DNA from 2 places in the Mycobacterium sp. SMC-11 genome. Region 1 is predicted to be linked to the other one. Evidence: riboswitches for the same ligand, from Rfam matches in the RefSeq annotation. Region 1 holds a riboswitch; the other holds the start of a gene.
The links. Region 1 has a riboswitch for cobalamin ahead of cobN (cobaltochelatase subunit CobN). Riboswitches for the same ligand answer to the same signal wherever they lie in the genome.
Positions count from the first base shown of each region.

Region 2: linked by a shared signal. The riboswitch ahead of metE (5-methyltetrahydropteroyltriglutamate--homocysteine S-methyltransferase) and the one ahead of cobN (cobaltochelatase subunit CobN) in region 1 are both predicted to bind cobalamin.

Region 1 is NZ_CP176430.1:3,597,459-3,605,225, forward strand. It holds gene cobN (cobaltochelatase subunit CobN) at 1-2,062, opposite strand, end outside; cobalamin riboswitch at 2,091-2,216, opposite strand; cobalamin riboswitch at 2,226-2,377, shown strand; gene ACKY0X_RS17160 (ABC transporter substrate-binding protein) at 2,434-3,630, shown strand; gene ACKY0X_RS17165 (FecCD family ABC transporter permease) at 3,627-4,667, shown strand; gene ACKY0X_RS17170 (ATP-binding cassette domain-containing protein) at 4,664-6,481, shown strand; gene ACKY0X_RS17175 (hypothetical protein) at 6,495-7,073, shown strand; gene ACKY0X_RS17180 (PPE family protein) at 7,210-7,767, opposite strand, start outside.
Region 2 is NZ_CP176430.1:1,196,144-1,203,910, forward strand. It holds gene ACKY0X_RS05745 (HAD-IC family P-type ATPase) at 1-1,370, opposite strand, end outside; gene ACKY0X_RS05750 (mycobacterial-type methylenetetrahydrofolate reductase) at 1,656-2,546, opposite strand; gene metE (5-methyltetrahydropteroyltriglutamate--homocysteine S-methyltransferase) at 2,621-4,915, opposite strand; cobalamin riboswitch at 5,036-5,248, opposite strand; gene ACKY0X_RS05760 (SDR family oxidoreductase) at 5,295-5,954, opposite strand; gene ACKY0X_RS05765 (thiolase family protein) at 6,060-7,205, shown strand; gene ACKY0X_RS05770 (crotonase/enoyl-CoA hydratase family protein) at 7,202-7,767, shown strand, end outside.

The DNA.
Region 1 (7,767 bases):
GGATCGCCAGCACCAGGTTCACCCGCTCCGGTCCAGTCGGAGCACCGCCGAGCACGTGCAGGCCGTCCCGGATCTGGGCGTCCTTGATCTCACAGAGCCAGCCGTCGACATGCAGCAGGAAGTCGTCGAACTCCTCATCCTCGGGCCGCTCATCGAGCCCCAGGTCGCGGTGCATCTCCGCGGCCCGCATCAGGTTCCAGATCTCACCGCGGATCGCCGGCAGCTTGGCCGGGTCCATGGACGCGATGTTGCCGTACTCGTCGAGCAGCTGCTCGAGGCGCGCGATGTCGCCGTAGGACTCCGCACGTGCCATCGGTGGGATCAGGTGGTCGACGATCGTGGCGTGCGCCCGGCGTTTGGCCTGCGCGCCCTCGCCGGGGTCGTTGACCAGGAACGGGTAGATCAACGGCAGGTCGGCGATCATCGCGTCGGTGGCGCACGCGGAAGACAACGCCGCGGTCTTACCGGGCAGCCACTCCATCGATCCGTGCTTGCCCAGGTGTATCACCGCGTGTGCGCCGAAACCGTGTGCCAGCCAACGGTATGCGGCCAGGTAGTGGTGGCTGGGCGGCAACTCCGGGTCGTGGTAGATCGCCACCGGGTTCTCCCCGAACCCACGGGGCGGCTGGATCATCAGCACGACATTGCCGGATTGCAGTGCTGCCAACACGATCTCGCCGGCATCGTTGACGAACAGCTGGCCCGGCGCCGGACCCCACGCCGTCGTCATGGCATCGCGCAGGCCGTCGGGCAACTCGGCGGTCCACTGCGCATACTGCTGCGCGGTGACCCGCACCTGTGCGCCGGCCAGCTGCGCCGCAGACAGCCAGTCCTCGTCCTGACCGCCGGCCTCGATCAGGGTGTGGATCAGGCGATCCCCGGCCTGCGTCTCGTCAGCGACGTCGAGCACGCCGAAACCGTCCCCGACGTCGTAGCCCTCCGCCGCCAGCCGCCGCAGCAGCCGCACCGCCGACACCGGGGTGTCCAGACCGACGGCGTTGCCCACCCGGGAATGCTTGGTGGGATAGGCCGACAACACCAACGCCAGCTTCTTCTGTGCGTTCGGGATACGGCGCAGCACCGCGTGATTCACCGCGACCCCGGCCACCCGGGAGCACCGCTCGGGATCGGCGGCGTAGTGCGGCAGCCCGTCGTCGTCGATCTCCTTGAAGGAGAACGGGACGGTGATGATCCGGCCGTCGAATTCCGGGATGGCGATCTGGGTGGCCGAATCCAGCGGGGTCACGCCGTCGTCGTTGGCCTCCCAGTCCGCCCGCGTGGACGCCAGGCACAGTCCCTGGAACACCGGGATGTCCAGCGCCGCGATCTGTTCGATGTCCCACGCGCCGTCGTCGTCGCCGGCACTGACCCCGGCGGTGGCGTTCATCGCCCCACCGGCCGCCAGCATGCAGACCACCACCGCGTCGAGCTGCCCCAGCGCCGCGAAGAGCTCCTCGGGGGCGTTGCGCAGTGACGCGGCGAAGATCGGCACCCCGACGGCCCTGCCGGTCGCATCGATCGCGTCGGCCAGGGCGTGTGCGAAACCGGCATTGCCGCTGACCTCGTGGGCCCGGTAGTACAGCACCCCGATCCGCACCGCGTCGGGAGACTCAGCGGACTCGCTCCGCCTCTCCCGCTGGCCGTAACCCCACTCCGGGATCACCGCCGGTTCCTCGAAGCCCTCCCCGGTGAGCAGCACTGTGTCGCACAGAAACGCGTGCAGCTGCGCGAGGTTGGCGGGCCCGCCCTCGGCGAGGTAGGCGTGCGCCTGGGCGGCCAGGCCGATCGGGACCGTGGAGCACTCCATCAGCTCGGCGTTGGGCGAGCGTTCCCCGCCGAGCACCACCAACGGCAGTCCGGTCGCGCGCAGCAGCTTCAGTTCCTCGGCGATCTCGGCCGACGACCCCAGGATGCGCAGCACTACGACGTCGGCGCCGTTGACCAGCGGTTCGATGTCGTGGCGTGCGGGGTTCCCGAGCCGGTAGGCCGCGCCGCTGGCCCGCGCGGACAGCAGGTCGGTGTCGGAAGTGGACAGCAACGCGATACGGCGTGCCTGCGCCATCAGGGGCCTCCTCGGGGTTCTCGCCCCTCGTCGTCGGATGTCTCGTGGCCGTATCTGGCTGGGGGCACGCGACCCCTCACAGTGGCGGAACCGCCCCGGATTTGCACCGGGTTCCTGACGCCACGAGACGGCGGCCAGCCTAACGCAGCGCGGCGTGTAACAATGTCGCCGGTAAGGCGATGACGAATGAGGAAGCCGGTGCGAATCCGGCGCGGTCCCGCCACTGTCATCGGGGAGCGACCCTCATCAGCCACGGCCCGCCACTTGTGGGGTTGGAAGGCGAGGCGAGCAGTGATCCGAGAGCCAGGAGACTCACGTCAACGCGTCCTGCGTACCGGGGCGGTGTACCCCGAGGAAGCTGATTCACGCTGATGTCCCGTGCGTTGCGGGTAGTTGCTGCGCTCCTGGTAGCGCTGGCCACCGCGCTGTCGTTGGCCGGCTGCTTGGGCGAACCCACCACCCGCACACCGCAAGCGCGTGCCGGCTGCATCACCGACTTCGATCCGGCCACCGACTATTTCCCAGACAAGTCGACGCTGACCGAGGCCACCAACTTCGCCATCACCTACCACGGCAGTTACCAGGTTCTGACGGTCAAGCGGCCCTACCTCGGCGGCAAGCCGGTGTCGTGGGTGTTGGTGCGCTGCGGTGCGCCCGCGCCGGCGTTGACCGGGGAGCTGGCCAATGCCCAGCGGATCACCGTCCCGGTGCGGAGCCTCTACTCGGGCTCGACGACGCATCTGGCGATGATCTCCGAACTGGGCCAGGCGGGCGTGGTCACCGGTGTGGCCAGCCCGGCAGCCGTCGCCGACCCGCAGATCCGTGCGCGCATCGACGCCGGTGAGATCGTCGGCTACGCCCCCGGCGGGCAGATCAACATCGAGCGCGTGATCGGCGCGGGCCCCGACCTGCTGGTTACCGAGGGCATCGACGACCCCGGCTATCCCAAGCTGCGCGAAGCCGGTACCCCCGTGCTGGCCGACGCCGAATGGCTGGAGCCGACCCCGCTGGGCCGGGCCGAATGGATCAAGGTGTTCGCCGCGCTGACCGGGACCGAACACCAAGCAGCGCAGGCCTACCAGGCCATCCGGGACCGTTACCGCGCCTTGGCGGCGCAAGCCGCCGCAGCCAAGCCCGTCGAGGTCTTGGTCGGCACCATGTACTCGGGCAGCTGGTCGATGCCCACCGGCGAGAGCTACTCGGGGCGTCTGGTCGCCGACGCCGGCGGCACCTACCCCTGGCTGTCGGAGACCGGCGCCGAGACCCGGCACCTGAATTTCGAGTCGGTGTACACCCGTGCCGGCACCGCACCGGTCTGGCTGGTCACCGACGACTGGCAAACCCTGGGCGACGCGGTGGCCCGTGACAGCCGCTACGGCGAGCTGACCGCGCTGCGGACCGGCCATGTGTGGTCGGCGACCAAGGCAATGACACCCGCTGGCGGCAACCTTTATTGGGAACGCGGCACGGCACGACCGGATCTGCTGCTCGGCGACCTCGTTGCGATCCTGCATCCCGAGCTCGCCGCCGACCACCCGTTCGAGTTCTACCGGCGGGTGCCGCGATGAAGCCGCGTATCGCCCTGGTGCTGGCCGCGCTGAGCGCCGCGGTGGTTCTGCTGGCCGTGCTGGGGTTGGTGCTCGGGCCGGTGCGGGTGCCGGTGCTCGATACCGTGCAGGTGCTGTTCGGCGCCGAACCCTCCGACCCACGCTGGCAGGTGATCGTGTGGAACATGCGGTTGCCGCGGGTGCTGACCGCGCTGGCCGCCGGGTCCGCCCTGGGCGTCGCCGGCCTGCAGCTGCAAACCCTGTTCCGCAACACCCTCGCCGATCCCTACATTCTGGGCGTGAGCTCCGGGGCGAGCCTGGGCGTCGCGGTGGTGGTGCTGCTCGGCGGGGCGGCCGGCGGCGGTTTCACCACCGCGGTGGCCGGTGCCAGCCGCGCCGCGGAGGTGATCGCAGCGGCCCTGGGTGCGGCGGCCATGCTGACGCTGGTTCTGGTGCTGTCGCGGTGGACCCGCTCGGCGGCGACGCTGCTGCTGATCGGTGTGATGATCGGCGCGGCCAGCACCGCGCTGGTGAGCTTGGCGCTGGTGTACTCCGATCCGCAGCGGGTGCAGCAGTACCTGTTGTGGGGCCTGGGCAGCTTCGCCGGAACCGGTTGGGCCGATTTGGAGTTGCTGCTGCCGCTGGTGGCCGTCGGGCTGTTGACCGCGGCGATGACGATCCGGCCGCTCAATGCCCTGCTGCTCGGCGAGAGTTACGCGGCAACGATGGGCATCAACGTACACCGGGCCCGGATCGTCACGGTCGTCTCCGCGTCGCTGCTGGCGGGTGTGACGACCGCGTTCTGCGGCCCGATCGCGTTCCTCGGGCTGGTGGTGCCGCACGTGGCCCGCATCGTGGTGGGCACCTCCGACCACCGGGTGGTGGTCCCGGCGGTGGTCTTGCTGGGCGCCGTCGCCGCGCTGGGCTGCGGCATCGTCAGCCAGGTGCCCGGCAGCGATCTGGTCATCCCGATCAACGCGGTCACCGCGCTGGTCGGGGCGCCGGTGGTGATCGTCGTGCTGCTACGGGCCCGGCGCGGATCGGGGTTGCCGTCATGAACCCGGCGGTTCAGCGAGGCTCGACGGAGGAGAGGCAAAGCTGGGACCACCCCACGAACACGGCCTCGGCCACACCAGCCGTCGAGCTTGCCGGCCTGGCGATCGGCTACCGCAGCCGGCGCAGGTCGACGACAGTGGCGACCGGACTGGCCGCCCAGGCTCGCCGCGGCGAGCTGACCGTGCTGATCGGGCCCAACGGCGCCGGCAAGTCCACCCTGATTCGCACCCTGGCGGGGTTGCAGCCCGCGCTCGGCGGACGCGTCCTGTTGGACGGCGCTGACCTGACCGCGCTCCCCCGCGACGAGCTGGCCCGCCGGGTCGCGGTGGTGCTGACCGAACGCGTCGATCCGGGCTTGTTGTCGGCGCGCGAGCTCGTCGGGCTGGGCCGCATTCCCCACCTGGGGCTGGGTGCCCGACTTCGCCCGGCCGACGAGGAGATCATTGACTGGGCGCTGGCGGCGACCGGTGCTCAGCATCTGGCGTCGCGGCCGGCTGCCGAACTCTCCGACGGTGAATGCCAGCGCGTCCTGACCGCGCGTGCGCTGGCCCAGCAGCCGGGTCTGCTGATCCTCGACGAGCCGACCGCGTTTCTGGATGTGTCTTCGCGGGCCGCCCTGTTCGGCCTGTTGCGTGAGCTCGCCCGCGACCAGCAGTTGGCGGTGGTGCTGAGCACCCACGATCTGGAACTGGCGCTGCGAGTGGCTGATCGGGTGTGGCTGATGGATCCGGCCGGCACCCTCGTGGACACCGTGGGCGAAGAGCTGATGTTGTCCGGGCGCATCGGAGACATGTTCGGCAACGAAACCCTGCGTTTCGACCCAGCCAGCGGCATGTTCGAGCTCAGTACCCGCGCCGACAACGATCGTGCGGCACGCACCGCCCGCGTCGACGCTGCAGAGCCGTTGCGCTCCGCCCTGACACGGGTGCTGTCGCGGGAGGGCTGGGGCATCGGCGAGCCTGCCGAAATCGTGCTCACCGCAACCGATCCCGGCGCCATCACGGCTCGTACCGCCGGCGGCAACCAGGTCATCGCGCTGCGCGACCTACCGCAGCGACTGCGCACCCTGCCCGCGACCCCGTATCGCTGCACCCCCCAGGATCGGACGCTTGCGGCACTGGCCGAGTTGTCCGCTGTCAGCTCCTATTTCGCGGTCTCGACCGGGACCGCTGACGACGCCGACTGGCGTCCGGTGACACAGCTCTACACCGACACCGACCTGCTGGCCGGCGTGGTTTCCGGCGTGCAGGACCGCATCGGGGCATCGGATCTTCGTGTGGCGGTGTCCACCTTCTACCTCGGGTATGCCGCGCGCTTGTGGTCGATCGGGCTGGGCGGGCTCGCCGAACACCGGGTGCTGGTCGATCTGGATCCCGATCACCTCTGGTACTCCGAATGCGGCGGTAGCGTCCGGCTTCACCTGCCGAACCCGGTGGCCTGGCAGGGATCATCGGCCATTGCGGATCTGGAGCCGATGCTGGCCGAGATGGTCCTGACCGAACACCTGACGCCGTTGGCCGCCGCGGTGCGCCGGCTCGGTCCGATCTCGCAGCGGCTGCTGCACGGCAATGCCGCCTCCGCAGCTCTGGGTGCCGCCCGCGCCCTGTGCTGGCATCACGGTGGAAGTCTGGCGGACGAGCCGAGCTGGGAACTCGCACGCAACATCTGCGAACACGAACATCTCAACGGCTCAGTACGTTTCGACGACTCCAGTACGGATTATCGCCGGACCAGCTGCTGCCTGTTCTATCGCACGCCGGGCGGCGGCCTGTGCGGTGACTGCGCCCTGACTCACAAACCTTGTCTGGACCGATGAAAGAAGGATTCCCATGACCGAGAACACCGGCACCGTCGTCGCCGATCCTCCGATCGTCGACACCGAAGACCGCGGTCGCGAACAACGCTGGCCGTTGCCGACCGATCAGCAGAGCCTGCTGGATCTACTGCACCTGTGCTTCGACGAGTACTGGAACGAGATCTGGTTCGGCATCATCATGGAAGGCGCCGCCTGGGAGGTGGCTGCCCCTAACGCGCCGCGCAAGATCGGCATGCTCGACGGCTACGCCACCATCGACTTCGGCCGCTGGCACTTTCACCTGTGCATCGGCAAGCATCGGGCCAGCGGCTCGGAGCTCGGCCGTATCCGGCGCTGTAGCCGGGCCGAGCTGTACCGCCGAATCGGCAAGGACGGCAACCCCCAGTCGTGGGGCGTGCGCCTGTTCAACGGGCGCGACGAGCAGATGATGACCGTGATGCTGCCGAACCCGTTCCTCACCAACGACCAGCAGATGCGCGACGAGCCCGAGTGGGGCCAGCTGGAGTTGTGGGACAAGCTGCGCGAGAAGTACCTGGGCCTGGGGCCCGACCCGCTGGACCGCGGCGGAAACCGGATCCGCTGCGGCGGTTAGCGAGACTCGACGAAGGAGAGCCGAAACTGGACCGCCGTAATAGACCCGGCGGTTAGGAGCGTGTTGATTTTGCATCCAGGGCTGTGCGCGGAGAGCGGGCACAGCCCTGGCTGCAATTTCAACGCCGCCGGTCCGTCTAGTCCGGTTCTGCCGCCCAGGTGTTGGGCATCATCGGGCTGACCGCACCACCGCCGAACCCGTCGTCGGCCAGGGCGGTCAGCCCGCTCGGCCGTGCGCTGGCCACCCGGTGGGTTCCACCGGCGAAGCCGTGCGAACCGGTACCTCTACTCGAGGCAACCGCCCCGGCAAGTTCCGGAACCGGATCCGGCTCCAAGTCCATATACTCGTGCCCGCGCCCCAGCATGCCGACCTTAGGCCGGCGCCGACGGCGTTGCGGCGCAGCCTCTTCCGCCGGTTCTACGGCGGGAACGTCGGCACTGTCGGGTTTCGGCGCCGTCTTCTTACGCGAGCTGGTGCCCGATCCCCGGCGAGCGCCCATGTCCAGGCCCCCAACCATGTACATGTGAGCCGGCATCGTGACCGACGGTGGGCCCGCAGGAGTCGGCGGCGGCGCGCCGGGCGGCGGCGGGGCAGCCGCGGCCGGTGCAGGCGCCGGGGCGGGCGCGGGCGCCGGAGCAGGAGCCGGCGCGGGAGCCGGTGCCGGCGGCGAAGCCATCGCCAGCCCGGGTGGCGG
Region 2 (7,767 bases), 2.4 Mb from region 1:
CCGACAGACAATTCGACACCGCGACGACTGGCCGCCTTCGCCGCGGGCAGGGCATGCAGAATCCGCCACACCCCGGCCAGGTCATCGACGATCAGGTCCGCCTCCAGCGGTTGCGAGTGGCTGTGGTCGGGCCGGATGCCCACCCCGAGATCGGCCGCCGACAGTGCCCGGGCAGCCGCCGAGGAGATCACCGCGACGGTGTGGCCTTCCTGTTGGTAGTCGTGCACCGCATCGAAGAGTGCGTCGTCGACCGAATCGCCTGTCATCGAGGCGAATTCGTCGAACGCGGGCCGCAGCTCAGCGAGACCGACGGAGTCATCGACGGTGATGGTCTGTACATCGGCTCGCTGTGTCTCGGCGAGCGTCGCGGCCGCCAGCGGATGCGGCGCCGGCGCGAAGAGCGCCTCGGTGACCGGGCGCCCCTTGCTGCGGCGCGTGCCGGGCACCGGATGCCAGCCGGGCTGCAGGTCGCCGGCTGCCAGCATCGCCTGGGCGCGCTCCCAGGTGGTCAGATCCTTCTCGTCGCCACCGCGTAGCCGCACCAAGCGCAACGATTCGCTGCGCAGCACCCGCGGATCGAGAATCACCACATCGATCCGATCCAAGCGGCGCAGGCTGTCCGGGTCGATCTGCAGCGCCTCATCGTTGTTGGCCAGTCCGCGACCCAGTGTCGCCGCGAATGATTCCTGGGTGGAGCGGGCGGCTTTCGGCACGGCGACCAACGCGGCGTTGCCGGCCAGGTTCGGGTCGCGGCTGGCGGCACCGACCGCCGCCGCGCCGATCGCCTGAACCCAGGTGCCGCGCTGCAGGTGTTGTTCGACTCCGCCGACGGGCGGTGGCACCGGGCGTGAGTCCGGCTGCGTCTCCGATCCCGCGGTGGGGCGGGTCAATTCCGGTTCGCGCCGCGACCATGCCCGGGCATCGGCGCGCGCCTCGGCAGCCTTTAAGGTGTTGATCGCCAGGTCGACCGCCAGAATCGACGGTGCCACGGCGAGCGCGTTGGCGGCGGTGGAGGCCAACCCCATCGCGGTGTCGGTCGCGCGCTTACCGATTCGTTCCTCGAGGAGACGGCGTAGCCGCGGCTGGTGGTCTAGGGCGACCACGGCGCCTTGGACACTGGCCGGCAGGCGCGGAAATCGCAGGACACGTCCGGCCAGTGCGATGCCCAAGCCGACGGCGCTGATACCTGCCATCGCCGCGGTGGAGACCGCCAACAACCCGTCGCCTGGCGCGGGGGTGCCGCGAGGCGCGCGACCGTCGGCGACATCATCGAGTTCGTCGTCGATCAGCGGGACGGCGGTGATGGTATCGAGAGGCTCATCCAGTGCCGGTTCGGCATCGTCGATTAGGGCAGGTATCGAGGGGGGCATCGGTCTCCTTCGCTCGGCGACCGAATCTGCAAAGAAAGCCTCTGGAGCCTTCGGTCGACATGGTCAATCGTCCGAAGGTCTCGCTCGCGAAAGTCCTGGGTCCGCTGAATGACCGGGCGGGTTGAACCGCCGTATTGACGACCATTCACATCCACCACCGGTGTGGTGGGTAGGAACTACTCCCCTTCGCGATCGAAGGTAGGGCAGGTAGGCGGCGTCCAGCTGAACGCCGGCGAGACCCTACTTGAAATGCCGGTGAATGCTCTGCGTTGCAGACGGTTTCGTTCAAGCGCGCGGCGCCCAGTAGGCCAGCATCTCGGCGAACGTCTCGAAAGCCGGTTTCGAAATGCCGTAGGGAGCCTCGAAGTGCAGGCTCAACGGATAGCCCAACTCGGCCACGCCGTCGATGACCCGCTTATACAGATCGAGCATCTGCCGGCGCTTGGCGTCGGGTTCGCTTACGGCCAGAGTCCGGACGAAGGCCTGCTCGGCGGCGACGGTCTCGTTGCCAGGGTCCTGAATCAGCCAATCGACCAGTCCGACCTTGCTCTCCATCCTGGGCACGAAGCCGAACGACAACAGGACCTCGGGCCGGTGATCGCTGACGTTCTTGAAGTCGCGAAGGAATCCGACTATCGCGTCGGAGTAGAGCAGCTGCGTCATCCCGAAGGTGGCGCCGCGGTCACATTTGAAGTCGAAGCGTTCCCGCTCGCCGTCCCGTGTCGGGATGAGGATGACACCCCGGTTGTCGACGAGATCGTCGAATTTCGAGAGCGCGTCGGTGGGTGCGACGCCGCCGCCCTCGCCGTCGTTCAGCGTGCGGGGGACACCGACGAAGATGATTCCGTCGAACCCGACCTGGCGCAGGCCCGCAAGTCGCGTCCGCAGCGCCGACTCGTCGAGGAATGCGGTTACCTGCGTACATAATCCGTGTACGCCGGGCAGTTCGGGGCGGATTATCGACCAGAAGTCGGGGACGTCGAGTTTGGGTTTCATCTCGATCGGCCGATCGTCATCCTCGGGGATCAATCCGGGGATCATGACGTGACCGATCCGGCCCGCGATACCCGCTTGAGCGGATAGCTGCAGGACCTTGTATGCCTCTTCGCGGGCGTGCTCGACCCCGCGATCGGTGTTGGGCGGCACTAGTTCCAGGGCAATGGTGTTCAGCGGCACCAGGGGACTCCGATCAAATTTGAACGGACATGTTGCGCCCCAGAGACGTCTCTGGGGCGCAACATGTCAGGCGGTCACAGGCCGGTGCGGGCTTCCTTAGCCGCGGCAACCATATGGGCCAGCGATGCCGTCACCTCGTCGGGCTTGCGGGTCTTTAGGCCGCAGTCCGGGTTCACCCAGAGGCGTTGGGCCGGAACGGCATCCAGCGCCTCGCGTAGCGACGCGGCCATCTCGTCGGCGCTCGGCACGCGCGGCGAGTGGATGTCGTAGACACCCGGGCCCACCCCGTTGGAGAAGCCGATCGCATTGAGGTCATCGAGCACTTCCATGTGCGAGCGCGCCGCCTCGATCGAGGTGACGTCGGCGTCCAGGTCGGCGATCGCACCGATCACCTCGCCGAACTCCGAATAGCACAGGTGGGTGTGGATCTGCGTCGCGTCGGAGACGCCCGAGGTGGCCATCCGGAACGAACCCACCGCCCAGTCCAGGTAGGCCGCCTTGTCGGCGTCGCGCACCGGCAACAGCTCGCGCAGGGCGGGTTCGTCGACCTGGATCACCGCGATGCCGGCGGCCTCCAGATCCACCGTCTCCTCGCGGATCGCCAGCGCCACTTGGTAGGCGGTGTCGGCCAGCGGTTGGTCGTCGCGGACGAACGACCAGGCCAGGATGGTCACCGGACCGGTGAGCATGCCCTTGACCGGCTTGTCGGTCAGCGACTGGGCGTAGGTGGCCCAGTCGACCGTCATCGGCTTGGGGCGCGTCACGTCGCCGAACAGCACCGGCGGGCGCACGCAGCGACTGCCGTAGGACTGCACCCAGCCGTTGCTGGTGGCGAAGAAGCCCTCCAGCTGCTCGGCGAAGTACTGCACCATGTCGTTGCGTTCCGGCTCGCCGTGCACCAGCACGTCGAGCCCGAGGTTCTCCTGCAACTTGATGACGGCAGCGACCTCCGCCTTCATCCGGTCGGTGTACTGCGCCTCGTCGATCTCCCCGGCCGCCAGCGCGGCGCGGGCCTTGCGGATCTCCACGGTCTGCGGGAACGACCCGATGGTGGTGGTCGGCAGCGGCGGCAGGTGCAGCCGCTCGTCCTGGGCGCTGCGGCGTGCCTCGGCCGAACCGCGCTGGCTGCCGGCCGCCCGGATCTCGGCGATCTGCGCGCGCAACGCCGCATTGTTCAGGCGGGGGTCGGAGGTGCGGGACGCGGCTGCGGCGTTGGACGCCTCGATCTCCGCAGCCACGGCTTCGCGTCCCTCGCGCAGCGCGCGGGCCAAGGTGGCCACCTCGGCCACCTTTTCGGCGCCGAACGCCAGCCAGCTGCGCAGCGCGTCGTCCAGACCCGTCTCGGGCTCCAGCGAGTAGGGCACGTGCAGCGTCGAGCACGACGTCGATACGGCAACGGCCTCCGCTGAACCCAACAGCGACGCCAGCTTGGCCAGGGCGGCCTGCAGGTCGGTGCGCCAGATGTTGCGGCCGTCGACCACGCCGGCGACCAGAACCTTGGAAGCCAGCTCCGGCACGGACGCGATTGCGGTGTTGGGTCCGTAAACCAGGTCGACGCCGATCGCCTCGACCGGGGTGCGGGCCAGCGCCGCCAGCCCGGCCCCGGGGTCACCGAAGTAGGTGGCCACGAAGATCGCCGGCCGCTTGCTCAGCCCGCCGAGGCGCTTGTACACCTGCTCGGCCAGGGCGGGGGCGTCCGCGGAGATGTCGGTCACCAGCACCGGCTCATCGATCTGCACCCATTCGGCGCCGGCGTCGGCCAGCTTGCCCAGCAGCTCGGCGTAGACGTCGGTCAGCTCGTCGAGGCGCGAGATCGGCGCCGGCGCACCGTCGACGGCCTTGCTGAGCAACAGGAACGTGACCGGACCGATGATCACCGGCCGGGCTGCGTTTCCGCCGAAGCCCTGCTCCTTGGCCTCGGCGAGCTCGGAGAGCACCTTGGCGGGGTTGAGCGAGAACGTCGTGTCCGCCCCGATCTCGGGAACGATGTAGTGGTAGTTGGTGTCGAACCACTTCGTCATCTCCAGCGGAGCGATGTCGGCGTTGCCGCGGGCCGCGGCGAAGTAGCGGTCCAACTCGTCGGCGACGCCGGCCACCCGGGCCGGGAGTGCGCCCAGCAGCACCGCGGTGTCGAGCATCTGGTCGTAGTAGGAGAACGTGTTCACCGGTATCGAGTCGAGCCCCGCGGCGGCCAACTGTGCCCAGGTGTCACGGCGCAGGCCGGCGGCCACCTTCTTGAGCTCGTCCTGGTCGATCCGGCCGGCCCAGTAGCTTTCGGTGGCGCGCTTGAGTTCGCGGCGCGGTCCGATTCGTGGTGAGCCGAGAACGGTGGCGGTAAAGGCTTGAACGGTCACGATTTGATCCTTCAATTGACGAGGGTGGGTCAACGCCAGCAGCCGCCCAGCTGATCCGGTCCCGTGCCTATATATAAAGCACTATAACCCTCAAAACCAGACGCCCATTCCGCGAGGCGTTGATCCGCCGGGCGCGGCGCGCCCAGCACAACGGGCAGGTATTCGGACTCGCAGGCGCGCACCGAGGTGCTCCTAGTGGCCGTCGCTTCCCAGTCGGCGGGCGAACCCATGACCAGTGCTTATGACGGCGGTCGTTCCTGCATACCGCTGCGGGACAGTCCCGGATTCTCACCGGGTTCCCTCTCGCGCTCCGCGGAAAACTACGTAAACCGCGGTGCGCTCGATGCCGAAGCCGCCTGGCGGCGACAACGGCAAACCAGTTGCGTGATCGAGGTTACTCGGCTCGACCGGCCGCGAGTGCCTCCGGGATCGGGGTCGGGCCGTCGTTGAACTCGATGGTGCGGCCGATGGTCGACTTGTCGGCCAGGGAGGCAGCGATCACCAACGCGACGTTGCCGCGGGAGACCTGCCCTTTGGCCGTGTCGGGACCGACGGCGATTTCTCCGCTGGCTGGATCCAGGGTTAGCCGGCTGGGCCCCAGCACCGTCCAGTCCAGGTCGCTGGCGCGTAGATGGGCGTCGGCGGCGGCCTTGGCCTGCGCGTACGGATAGAACGGATCGTCTTCGGGAATGCCGTGATCGGGTCCCGCGCCGAAATAGGACACCATCACGAATCGCCGCGCACCGGCTTTCGCGGCGGCGTCGATGCTGCGAATGGCGGCGTCGCGGTCGACGGCGTAGGTGCGTGCCGGGTTTCCGCCACCGGCGCCGGCGGAGAACACCACCGCGTCATGATCGGCAAAGAGCCGGGCCAGGCCGTCGGTGCCGAGCTGTTCGATATCGGCCACCACCGGGACCGCGCCGGTGACCGCGACCTCCTCGGCGTGGTCGGGGTTGCGGAACACCGAGCTGACTTGGTCGCCGCGACTAACGAGGGTGGGGGCCAGCAGCAGGGCGATCTTGCCGTGGCCGCCGACGATCACGATGCGTGCCATGGATTCGACGTTACGCGGGAGCGCGGAATGACCCCCGCTGACGCCGCCCGAGCGCGCCCGTCGACAATCGAAGTAACAAGACCCCGAACCAACTAAGGAGCACCCATGGCTGAAGCCGTCATCGTCGAAGCGGTGCGCGCGCCGATCGGCAAGCGCAACGGCGGACTGTCCGGGGTACACCCGGCCGAACTGTCCGCCCAGGTGCTCAACGGGCTGGTCAACCGGGCCGGCGTGGACCCGGCCCTGGTCGACGACGTGATCTGGGGCTGTGTCATGCAGGCCGGTGAGCAGGCCCTGGACATCGGCCGCACGGCGGTGCTGAGCGCGGGCTGGCCGGAGACGGTGCCCGCGGTGACCGTGGACCGCCAGTGTGGTTCCAGCCAGCAGTCGGTGCACTTCGCCGCCGCCGGTGTGGTCGCCGGACACTACGACGTCGTGGTCGCCGGTGGTGTCGAGTCGATGTCGCGGACCCCGATGGGTTCCTCGCTGGCCAACGGCGGCCGCCCGTACGGGGATTCCTTCAAGGCGCGCTACACCCAGACCCCCAACCAGGGCATCGGAGCGGAGATGATGGCCACCAAGTGGGGCCTGAGCCGCACCGCGCTCGACGAGTTCGCGCTGGCATCGCACGAAAAGGCCGGTGCCGCACAGGACGCCGGCGCCTTCAAGGACGAGATCGTCTCGATCACGGATCCCGAGGGCAACGTCATCAGCGAGGACGAGGGCATCCGCCGCGGTACTACCCTGGAGAAGATGGCCCAGCTCAAGCCCGCTTTCAAGGAGGACGGCGTGATCCACGCCGGTAACTCCAGCCAGATCTCCGACGGCTCGGCGGCGCTGCTGTTCATGTCGGCGGCCAAGGCACGCGAACTGGGCCTGACCCCGCTGGCCCGGGTGCACACCGCGACGCTGGCCGGCGCCGACCCGGTGATGATGCTGTCCGCGCCGATCCCGGCGACCCAGAAGGCGCTGCAGCGCTCCGGCCTGAGCATCGACGACATTGGGGTGTTCGAGGTCAACGAGGCATTCGCCCCGGTGCCGATGGCCTGGCTGGCCGAACTCGGTGCCGACCCGAAGAAGCTCAACCCCAACGGCGGGGCGATCGCGCTGGGTCACCCCCTCGGCGGCTCCGGTGCCCGGATCATGACCACCATGCTCTACCACATGCGCGCCAACGGAATTCGCTACGGTCTGCAGACCATGTGCGAAGGCGGCGGCCAGGCCAACGCCACCATCCTGGAGCTGCTGTGAGTGACGGGGCCGTTCTGGTAGAACGGCTTGGACAGCTGGGCAACGTCCTATTGATCACGATCAACCGGCCCGAAGCCCGTAACGCGATCAACGGCGCCGTCAGTGCCGGCATCGGCGACGCCTTGGCGCAGGCTCAAGACGACGACGAGGTGCGCGCGGTAGTGCTCACCGGCGCCGGCGACAAGTCGTTCAGTGCCGGGGCCGACCTCAAGGCGATCGCCAACCGGGAGAACATCTACCACCCGGAGCACCCGGAGTGGGGTTTCGCCGGCTTCGTGCAGCACTTCATCGACAAGCCCGTCATCGCGGCGGTCAACGGCACCGCGCTGGGCGGCGGCACCGAGATCGCACTGGCCAGCGACCTGGTGATCGCCGAACAGCGCGCCCAATTCGGGTTGCCCGAGGTCAAGCGCGGCCTGATCGCCGGTGCCGGCGGGGTGTTCCGCATCGTCGACCAGTTGCCCCGCAAGATCGCCCTGGAACTGCTCTACACCGGCGAGCCCATCTCGGCGGCCGACGCGGCCCGCTGGGGTCTGGTCAACCGGGTGGTCGAGGATGGCGG